DNA from 2 places in the Streptomyces sp. NPDC002092 genome. Region 2 is predicted to be linked to the other one. Evidence: riboswitches for the same ligand, from Rfam matches in the RefSeq annotation. Region 2 holds a riboswitch; the other holds the start of a gene.
The links. A riboswitch is a leader RNA that binds a small molecule or an ion and turns the genes downstream of it on or off. The one in region 2 is predicted to bind S-adenosylmethionine.

Region 1: linked by a shared signal. The riboswitch ahead of thrC (threonine synthase) and the one ahead of ACWCRD_RS30325 (aminotransferase class V-fold PLP-dependent enzyme) in region 2 are both predicted to bind S-adenosylmethionine.

The regions. Positions count from the first base shown of each region.
Region 1 is NZ_JBSFDG010000003.1:141,122-145,782, reverse strand. Features, by position in the region: gene ACWCRD_RS08120 (cold-shock protein) at 307-513, opposite strand; gene ACWCRD_RS08115 (MoaD/ThiS family protein) at 966-1,241, opposite strand; gene thrC (threonine synthase) at 1,358-2,647, opposite strand; SAM riboswitch class I at 2,666-2,822, opposite strand; gene ACWCRD_RS08105 (glucosyl-3-phosphoglycerate synthase) at 2,995-3,939, shown strand; gene ACWCRD_RS08100 (alpha,alpha-trehalose-phosphate synthase (UDP-forming)) at 4,035-4,661, shown strand, end outside.
Region 2 is NZ_JBSFDG010000014.1:161,392-166,052, forward strand. Features, by position in the region: gene ACWCRD_RS30315 (rhomboid family intramembrane serine protease) at 49-783, shown strand; gene ACWCRD_RS30320 (Lrp/AsnC family transcriptional regulator) at 780-1,061, shown strand; gene ACWCRD_RS30325 (aminotransferase class V-fold PLP-dependent enzyme) at 1,177-2,538, opposite strand; SAM riboswitch class IV at 2,703-2,819, opposite strand; gene trpD (anthranilate phosphoribosyltransferase) at 2,891-3,955, opposite strand; gene qcrB (cytochrome bc1 complex cytochrome b subunit) at 4,087-4,661, opposite strand, start outside.

The sequences.
Region 1 (4,661 bases), on a different contig from region 2:
CCTCCAGGACTGGGGGTGATTCCTTCGGACCGCGCCCGCGCCCGCGACGGACGGCTCGCCGACCCGTGGGTTCCTTGCCCCACCCGGCCTGCGGGCCTCACCGACCCGGTCCATCTTTGTCACTCTCACCTTCAGAGTGCTAACGCCAATGATTAGCACTCGCCCCCGTCGAGTGCAAGCGCCCCTCGGAGGCTGGGCCCGCCCGCCCGACCCGGCCCGGGACATGCCGAAGGGCCCGTACCCAGGAGGTACGAGCCCTTCGATCAAGAACAGAAGAACGTCGCTGCAGTTAACCCGGCGCGTGCTTCAGCTGGTCGCCAGACGGACCATGTCCGCCTGCGGCCCCTTCTGGCCCTGCGAGATCTCGAAATCGACCCGCTGACCCTCTTCCAGGGTGCGGTAGCCGTCCATCTGAATCGCACTGTAGTGGACGAAAACATCCGCACCACCGTCGACCGCGATGAAGCCGTACCCCTTCTCCGCGTTGAACCACTTGACGGTGCCCTGAGCCATGCCTAACTCCCCTATTACTGGCCCTTGCACAGATCCACACTTCGCGGATCCGGGTCAGACCTCACCCCCCACGGTTGGGGGCGTGCGCCGGAACGCGTCGACCGCGGCTGAATGTATCTGTCCAACTGCCGTCTGCAACAGGTCAATCGGACGAGAATTCCGGGCACGACCGGTCGCGACTTTAGGGAGAATTCGCCCGAATTCAGGGCAAGTCGGGCCCCATAAATGGAGCATAAGACGCAAAAAACCTGCACACTTTGGCTACTTCTCGCTGCCCGAGAAGCAAGAACTCATATGCATGCGGCAAGCGGAGTCGAGCAGGTTCCCCAACTGTACCGTGCTCAACCATGCAGAATTGCCCCCTCCGCTTCTCTCACGGAGGGGGCAATTCGATGAACTCTTCGTAACCGCCGTTACCGACGGTAATAATCGGTCGTCCGACCTGTTTCCGGTCAGCCTCCGGCGACGGCCGGGATGATCGAGACGCCCGCCCCGTCCGGAGTCGCCGTCTCCAGCCCCTGCTCGAACCGCACGTCGTCGTCGTTCACATACACGTTGACGAACCGCCGCAGCTTGCCCTGGTCGTCGAGAACCCGCGCGGCGATCCCGGTGTGGTTCTTCTCCAGATCGGCGATGACCTCGCCGAGAGTGCCGCCTTCAGCGGTGACCTCGGCCTGCCCGCCGGTGTAGGTACGCAGGATGGTGGGGATACGAACGTTGACGCTCATGCTTTAAGACCTCCGGTCAGGTGGAGCGCCCCACAGGGGCGCGGGGCTGTGTCCATTTGCGGCTCCGCCGCGGGGCGCGACCAGCCCCCGCGGCCCGCAGACGAACAACTACCTACTTACGCCAGCCCAGCCTCACGGAACGACTCCAGGCTGGGGCGAATCGTCGCCGTAAGCCCCGTACCCGCCACCGCGTCCAACGTCTTCAGGCCGTCACCGGTGTTCAGGACGACCGTCGTCAGGGTCGGGTCCAGCAGACCGTTCTCGATCAACTTGCGGGTCACACCCACGGTCACCCCACCGGCGGTCTCCGCGAAGATCCCCTCGGTCCGGGCGAGCAGCCGAATCGCATCGACGATCTGCTCGTCGTTGACATCCTCCACCGCCCCACCCGTACGGCGAGCGATGTCGAGGACATAAGGACCATCCGCCGGGTTACCGATCGCCAGCGACTTGGCGATCGTGTTCGGCTTCTGCGGCCGTACGACGTCGTGCCCCGCCTTGTACGCGACGGAGACAGGGCTGCACCCCTCGGCCTGCGCCCCGAAGATCTTGTACGGCTTGTCCTCGACGAGCCCGAGCTTGATCAGCTCCTGCAGCCCCTTGTCGATCTTCGTGAGCTGCGAGCCGGAGGCGATCGGCACGACCAGCTGGTCCGGCAGCCGCCAGCCGAGCTGCTCGCAGATCTCGTACGCCAGGGTCTTGGAGCCCTCCGCGTAGTACGGCCGCAGGTTGACGTTGACGAAGCCCCAGCCCTCGCCGGCCGGGTCGCCGATCAGCTCGGAGCAGAAGCGGTTCACATCGTCGTAGTTGCCCTCGATGCCGACGAGCTCGCCGCCGTAGACCGCGGCCATGACGACCTTGCCCTGCTCCAGGTCGTGCGGGATGAACACGCAGGAACGGAAGCCGGCGCGGGCGGCCGCGGCACCCACCGCACCGGCCAGGTTGCCGGTGGACGAGCAGGACAGGGTGGTGAAGTCGAAGGCGCGCGCGGCCTCGATGGCCTGGGCGACGACCCGGTCCTTGAAGGAGTGCGTCGGGTTGCCGGAGTCGTCCTTCACGAAGAGCTTGCCGGCGTCGACGCCCAGCTCGCGGGCGAGGTTGTCGGCCTTGACGAGCTTGGTCCAACCGGGGTTGATGTTGGGCTTGTCCGCCACGTCCGCCGGGACGGGCAGCAGGGGCGCGTAACGCCAGATGTTCGCGGGACCCGCCTCGATCTGCTTGCGGAGCTCCTCGGTGTCGTAGGCCGAGAAGTCGTACGCGATCTCGAGCGGGCCGAAACACTCCTCGCAGGCGAAGACCGGGCCGAGGGGCACCTGGTGACCGCACTCGCGGCAGGAGAGCGCCGCGGCGGGACCGAGGTCGACGGTCGTGGAGTCGGTGGTGCTTGCAACAGTCTGCGCAGCCATGTGAGGCGAGGCCCTTTCTCCTCATCTTCCTCACGACGCATCTCGCCGTGAGACGGATTTGGCACCTTCCCTAGCCGGGAGCCTCGCGGAACGATCAGCATCGATCGGTACGAGACCGGCTGGAGGGTTGCCGGGGCTTCATCGGGCCGTATCCCTCTGCCCCTCTGGATGAGCGGTATGCGGTTGTTTGACTCGTTCAACGCGGGACGACCCCCGACATGCGATGGTCACCAGCGTTGTTCAAGACTGTAACCGAAGGCCAGGACAGTTGAGATAGTCGTCCGAACCGCGAGATGGATCACACGATGATCCGGTTCTCGCCGAGAGAACGCAGAGGAGCCGCCTACGTGCTGGAAGAAGTCGAGCGCTGGCTGAGCACCCGCTCCTGGTCCCTGACCGACCGCCCCCTCCACCAGATCCTCGCCGCCAAGCAGCGCACGGGACAGTCGGTCAGCGTCGTGCTGCCCGCGCTCAACGAGGAGGAGACGGTCGGCGACATCGTCGCGATCATCCGTCACGACCTGATGCAGCAGGTTCCGCTCGTCGACGAGATCGTCGTCGTCGACTCCGGGTCCACCGACCATACGTCCGAGGTCGCCGCGGCGGCCGGGGCCAGGGTCGTCCACCGTGACGACATCCTGCCCCGCATCCCGACCGTCCCCGGCAAGGGCGAGGTGCTGTGGCGCTCGCTCCTGGTCACCGGCGGGGACATCGTCTGCTTCATCGACGCCGACCTGAAGGAGTTCTCCTCCGACTTCGTCTCCGGGATCGTCGGCCCGCTGCTCACCGAGCCGGGGGTCGACCTGGTCAAGGGCATGTACGACCGTCCGCTGGCCGGCGCCCAGGGCCAGGGCGGCCGGGTCACCGAGCTGATGGCGCGCCCGCTGCTCAACATGCACTGGCCGCAGCTGGCGGGCTTCGTGCAGCCGCTCGGCGGCGAGTACGCGGCCCGCCGCAGCCTGCTGGAACAGCTGCCGTTCCCCGTCGGGTACGGCGTCGAGCTGGGCATGCTGGTCGACGCCCTGCACCTGGTGGGCCTCGACGCGCTCGCCCAGGTCGACGTCGGGGTGCGCAAACACCGCCATCAGGACGGGCAGGCGCTGGGCCGGATGTCCGCCGCGATCTACCGCACGGCACAGCTGAGACTGGCCCGCGGTCATCTCATCCGTCCCTCCCTCACCCAGTTCGAACGGGGCGAGGACGGCTTCGAGCCGCGCACCTACTCCGTGGACACGGAGGAGCGGCCGCCGATGGTGGAGATCGCGGAGTACGCGTCGCGCAAGGTCGCCTGAGGCGGCGCGTTACGGGGTGCAGGCGGTGTATACGGTCCACCCGCAGAGCGCAGACGTACGTTTGAGCGTTTACGGGCCGGGCTAGGTTGAGGCGTATGGCTTCCACGCACGGCGCAGGTCACCACGCTGGTCATCAGGTGCTGGTCGCATCCAACCGCGGCCCGGTCTCGTACGAGGTGCAGGAGGACGGCTCGCTGGCCGCCAGGCGCGGCGGCGGCGGGCTGGTCTCCGGCCTGTCCGCGATCGGGCCCGACGCGGACGCCCTGTGGGTGTGCTCGGCGCTGTCCGACGGCGACCGCGAGGCGGTACGGCGCGGGGTCGGCGAGGACGGGGTGCGGATGCTCGACATCCCGGCCGACGTGCACGCCGACGCGTACAACGGCATCGCGAACTCAGTGCTGTGGTTCGTGCACCACATGCTGTACCAGACGCCGCTTGAGCCGGTCTTCGACGCGGAGTTCCGCCGGCAGTGGGCGTCGTACGAGACCTACAACCGGGCCTTCGCCGAGGCGCTGGCCCAGGAGGCGGCCGAGGGCGCGGCGGTGCTGGTGCAGGACTACCACCTGTGCCTGGTGCCGGGCATGCTCCGCGAGCTCCGTCCCGACCTGCGCATCGGGCACTTCTCGCACACGCCGTGGGCGCCTTTGGACTACTTCCGGATGCTGCCGGACGACATCGCCGAGCAGCTTCTGCAGGGCATGCTGGGCGCCGACCGGCTGGGC
Region 2 (4,661 bases):
GCGAGGCGGTCTGTGCGACTGCGTCCCGTTACGTCATGCTCTGTGTTCATGATCGGCAAGTGGAGCGCGACCGTCGGCAGAGCGATCCGGCGCCCCTCGGCGCCCATGACGCACACGTTGATCGGCCTGTGCTGTCTGCTCTTCGTGACCGGCCCGGCAGCCGGCCTCAATCCGGTACACGGTTCCGGCGACGCGCTGCTCGCCGCCCAGCGCGCCTACTTCCACCACTGGGGCGTCGTCCCGGCCGAGCTCTTCCAGGGCTCCCCGCGGGCCGCCCTGACCCCCGCCACGGCCCTGTTCGTGCACGGCAGCTGGGTGCACCTGCTCGGCAACATGCTCTTCCTCTACGTCTTCGGGGCGATGACCGAGGAACGGATGGGCCGCGTCCAGTTCACGCTCTTCTACGTCGGCTGCGGCTACCTCGCCCTGCTGGGGTACGCGGCGGCCAATGCCACCTCCCAGCAGTCCCTGGTGGGCGCGTCCGGGGCGATCTCGGCGGTCCTGGGTGCTTTTCTGTACCTGTTCCCCGGGGCGCGGGTGACCAGTCTCCTGCCGTTCCTCTTCTTCCTGCCCCTGCGTTTCCCCGCCTGGGTCGTGCTGCCCTTCTGGGCGGCCCTGCAGTGGCTGGCGGCCGGGCACGCGGCGGCGGGACCGGGGGTGGCCTATCTGGCCCACCTGGTGGGCTTCGGCCTGGGCTTCGTCTACGCCTGGGTCCGATTCGGCCGTACCACTAGAGTGAGGTCCGCCCCAGCTCCGGCCCCCGAGGGAGAGAACCAGCCGTGATCACCGCGATCGTCCTCATCAAGACCAGCGTGGACCGGATCCCCGAGATCGCGGAGCGGATCGCTTCGCTGGAGAGCGTGAGTGAAGTCTTTTCCGTGACCGGGACGTATGACCTGATCGCGATGGTTCGGGTGAAGCAGCACGAGGATCTCGCTGATGTGATTCCTGGCAGCATCAGCAAGATCCCCGGCGTCGAGGCGACGGATACGCACGTTGCGTTTCGTACGTACTCGCAGCATGACCTGGAGGCCGCGTTTGCCATCGGGCTGGACTCGTGAGGGGCGCCTAGGCGTCTGCGGGGCGCGGGTCGTGTGCGACTACCGGTTCGTTGTGGTTGCTCGCGCAGTTCCCCGCGCCCCTAAAAGCAAAAGCCGCTGCCCCTGAGGGAGCGGATCAGACTGCCGGGACGCAGCGGCCGTCCTCGGTGCGGTACTGCCACTTCGCGCCGTCCGCCACCAGTTCCTTCACGGCGGTGACGAAGCGCTCGACGTGTTCGTCGGGGGTGCCGGCGCCGAAGCTGACGCGGATGGCGTTGAGGGACTTCTCGCCGGGGGCGGCCTCGGGGGCGCCGCATTCGCCCTGGGTCTGCGGGTCGCTGCCCAGGAGGGTGCGGACCAGCGGATGGGCGCAGAAGAGGCCGTCGCGGACGCCGATGCCGTACTCGGCGGAGAGCGCGGCGGCGAAGTGCGAGCTGTTCCAGCCCTCGACGACGAAGGAGATCACGCCGACGCGGGGGGCGTCGTCACCGAAGAGGGACAGCACCTTCACCTGCGGCACCTGCGCCAGACCCGCGCGTACCTTCTCGATCAGATGCTGCTCACGGGCGACCAGGGTGTCGAAGCCGGCTTCGGTGAGCGCCTTGCAGGCCGACGCGATGGAGTAGGCGCCGATCACGTTCGGGGAGCCGGCCTCGTGGCGGGCGGCGCTGTCGTGCCACTCCACGTCCACGCCGCCGTCCTCGCGCCGGGTGACCTTGCGGCTGGCGCCGCCGCCCGCGAGGTAGGGGTCGGCGGCCTGCAGCCAGTCGGCGCGGCCGGCCAGTACGCCGGAGCCGAAGGGCGCGTACAGCTTGTGGCCGGAGAAGGCGACCCAGTCGACGTCGAGGTCCTGCACGGAGACCGGGTGGTGCGGGGCGAGCTGGGCGGCGTCCAGGACGATACGGGCGCCGTGCGCATGAGCCGCCGCCGCGAGCTCGCGCACCGGCCACAGCTCGCCGGTGACGTTCGAGGCGCCGGTGACGCAGACCAGGGCAGGGCCGTAGGGCTCGCGGTCGGCGAGGGCGCGCTCCAGGGTCTCGACGGCCTGCCGCGGGGTGCGCGGGGCGTTGAGGTAGGTGACCTGGGCGCCCGTCCAGGGCAGCAGGCTGGCGTGGTGCTCGGTCTCGAAGACGAAGACCTGGCAGTCGGCCGGCAGGGCCTGCGCCAGCAGGTTGAGGGAGTCCGTGGTCGAGCGGGTGAAGATCAGCTGGTCGTCGGCCCGGCAGTCCAGGAACTCCGCCACGGTCGTGCGGGCGTTCTCGAAGAGGTCGGTCGACAGCTGCGAGAGGTAGCCGGCGCCGCGGTGGACGCTGCCGTAGTAGGGCGCGTACGCCGCTACGTCGTCCCACACACGCTGCAGGGCCGGGGCGCTGGCCGCGTAGTCGAGCGCGGCATAGGTGACTTCGCCGCCTGTGACGAGCGGGACGGTGACATCCCGGCCCAGAACGGGCAGCGGGGCACAAACCGAGGTGTCGGCGGCAGCGGTGGAGACAGACATGGCGGAACTCCCGTGTAAGCAGGTGGAATTCGCCCCGCGAGCGGTAGCGCTCAAGCAGGGGCGTGAAGGTGAAAAGGGGATGCGGAGGCGGGGCTCTGCGGCCCTATCGCATTCGCTTGCTCACGGAAGGCTCCTCGACGACCAGGACCCCTGGTTGCTCGAGGGGTCCGCGCTTGCCGTAGACCTCGCTGCCTACGGCCTGGTCTTCACCCGGGGCACCCCGCCACGGACGGAGGGTTGCCGGACAGTCGGCCGGGGCCTCATGACTGTCACTCATGACCTGGACAGGAACGTACGTGAAGTGATCGCGGTCCCGCAACTCGTGTCCGCATTACGGGACCGCGCTCCCCTGCTATGCGTTGCTGGCCGCCACCCAGCGCTCCAGCGCCCGCTTGGCCGCGCCGGAGTCGATCGACTGGGCCGCCTTGTCCATGCCGGCCCGGATCTGCTCGGCCAGCGTCCCCGGGCCGGGGTCGAGGGCCACGAGGGCCGCCGCCGAGTTCAGCAGTACCGCGTCCCGTACGGGGCCCTTCTCGCCGTCGAGGAGCCTGCGGGCGACCTCCGCGTTGTACGACGGGTCACCGCCGCGCAGGGCCTCCACCGGGACCAGCTCGATGCCGACGTCACGGGGGTCGAAGGTCTCCTCGGTGACCTTGCCGTCGCGGACGATCCAGACCCGCGAGGTCGCTGTCGTCGTCAGTTCGTCGAAGCCGTCGTCGCCGCGGAAGACGAGGGAGGAGTTGCCGCGCTCGGCGAGGACGCCGGCGATGAGTGGCGCCAGGCGCGGGTCGGCGACACCCACCGCCTGTGCCCTCACCTTCGCCGGGTTGGTCAGCGGACCGAGGGCGTTGAAGGTCGTCCGGATGCCCAACTGGCCTCGTGCGGCGGCCACATGACGCAGCGCCGGGTGGAACTTGACGGCGAAGCAGAACGTGATGCCGGCTTCCTCCGCGACCTCCGCCACCCGCTTCGGCGTCAGTTCCAGATTGACGCCCAGCTTCTCCAGCACGTCCGAGGCCCCGGACGCCGAGGAGGCGGCCCGGTTGCCGTGCTTGACGACTTTGGCGCCCGTGCCCGCGATGACGATCGACGACATCGTGGAGATGTTCACCGTCTTCGCGCCGTCGCCGCCCGTACCGACGATGTCGACGGTCCGCCCCGGCACCTCGATCACGTTCGCGTGCTCGTACATCGTGCGGACCAGCCCGTTGATCTCCTCGACGGTCTCGCCCTTGGCGCGCAGCGCCACCGCGAACCCGGCGATCTGGGCGTCGGTCGCCTCACCGCGCATGATCAGGTCCATCGCCCAGGCGGTGTCGTCGGCGGTGAGGTCGTGGCCGTCCAGCAGGCCGTTCAGCAGCAGGGGCCAGGAACGGCCCGCCGCGGTGTCGCCTCCAGCGGGGGTCACAGCGCTCATGAGGCCGCTCCTGGTCGTCGTAGAAGGAGAAAACGAGTGTGAGGCCACCCTATCCAGCTCAGGGCATGGAAAAGGGCCCCCGTCCGAAGACCGGACGGGGGCCCTTGCCGTGGCGTGGCGAGCCGCAGCGATCAGTGGTGGCCGTGGCCGCTCGTGATCTCCCTGTACTCCTCGACGGTGGGCTTCGGAATCTGGGACTCCTCGCCGTAGTACGCCTCGCTGAGCTTGGCGCGCAGTCGCTCGGAGCCCTTGACCTTGCGCTCGACGCCGTTCTCGTCGACCGTCGGGCCGATCTGGGCCGGCTTGTACTGCTCGTGCGCCGTGAGGGTGTGCAGGGCGTCCTGGCTGAGCGGCTCGTGCACCTCGATGAACTCACCGTGCGGCAGGCGCTTGATGATGCCCGACTCGCGGCCGTGCAGCACCTTGTCCTTGTCGCGGCGCTGCAGGCCGAGGCAGATCCGCTTGGTGGCGAGGAACGTGAGCACCGGCACGACGAAGAAGCCGACGCGCACGAACCAGGTGATCGCGTTGATCGACAGATGGAAGTGCGTGGCCCACAGGTCGTTGCCGCCACCGACCATCAGCACGAAGTACCAGGAGACCCACGCGGCACCGAACGCGGTACGCGTCGGGGCGTTGCGCGGACGGTCCAGGATGTGGTGCTCGCGCTTGTCGCCGGTGACCCAGGACTCGATGAACGGGTAGA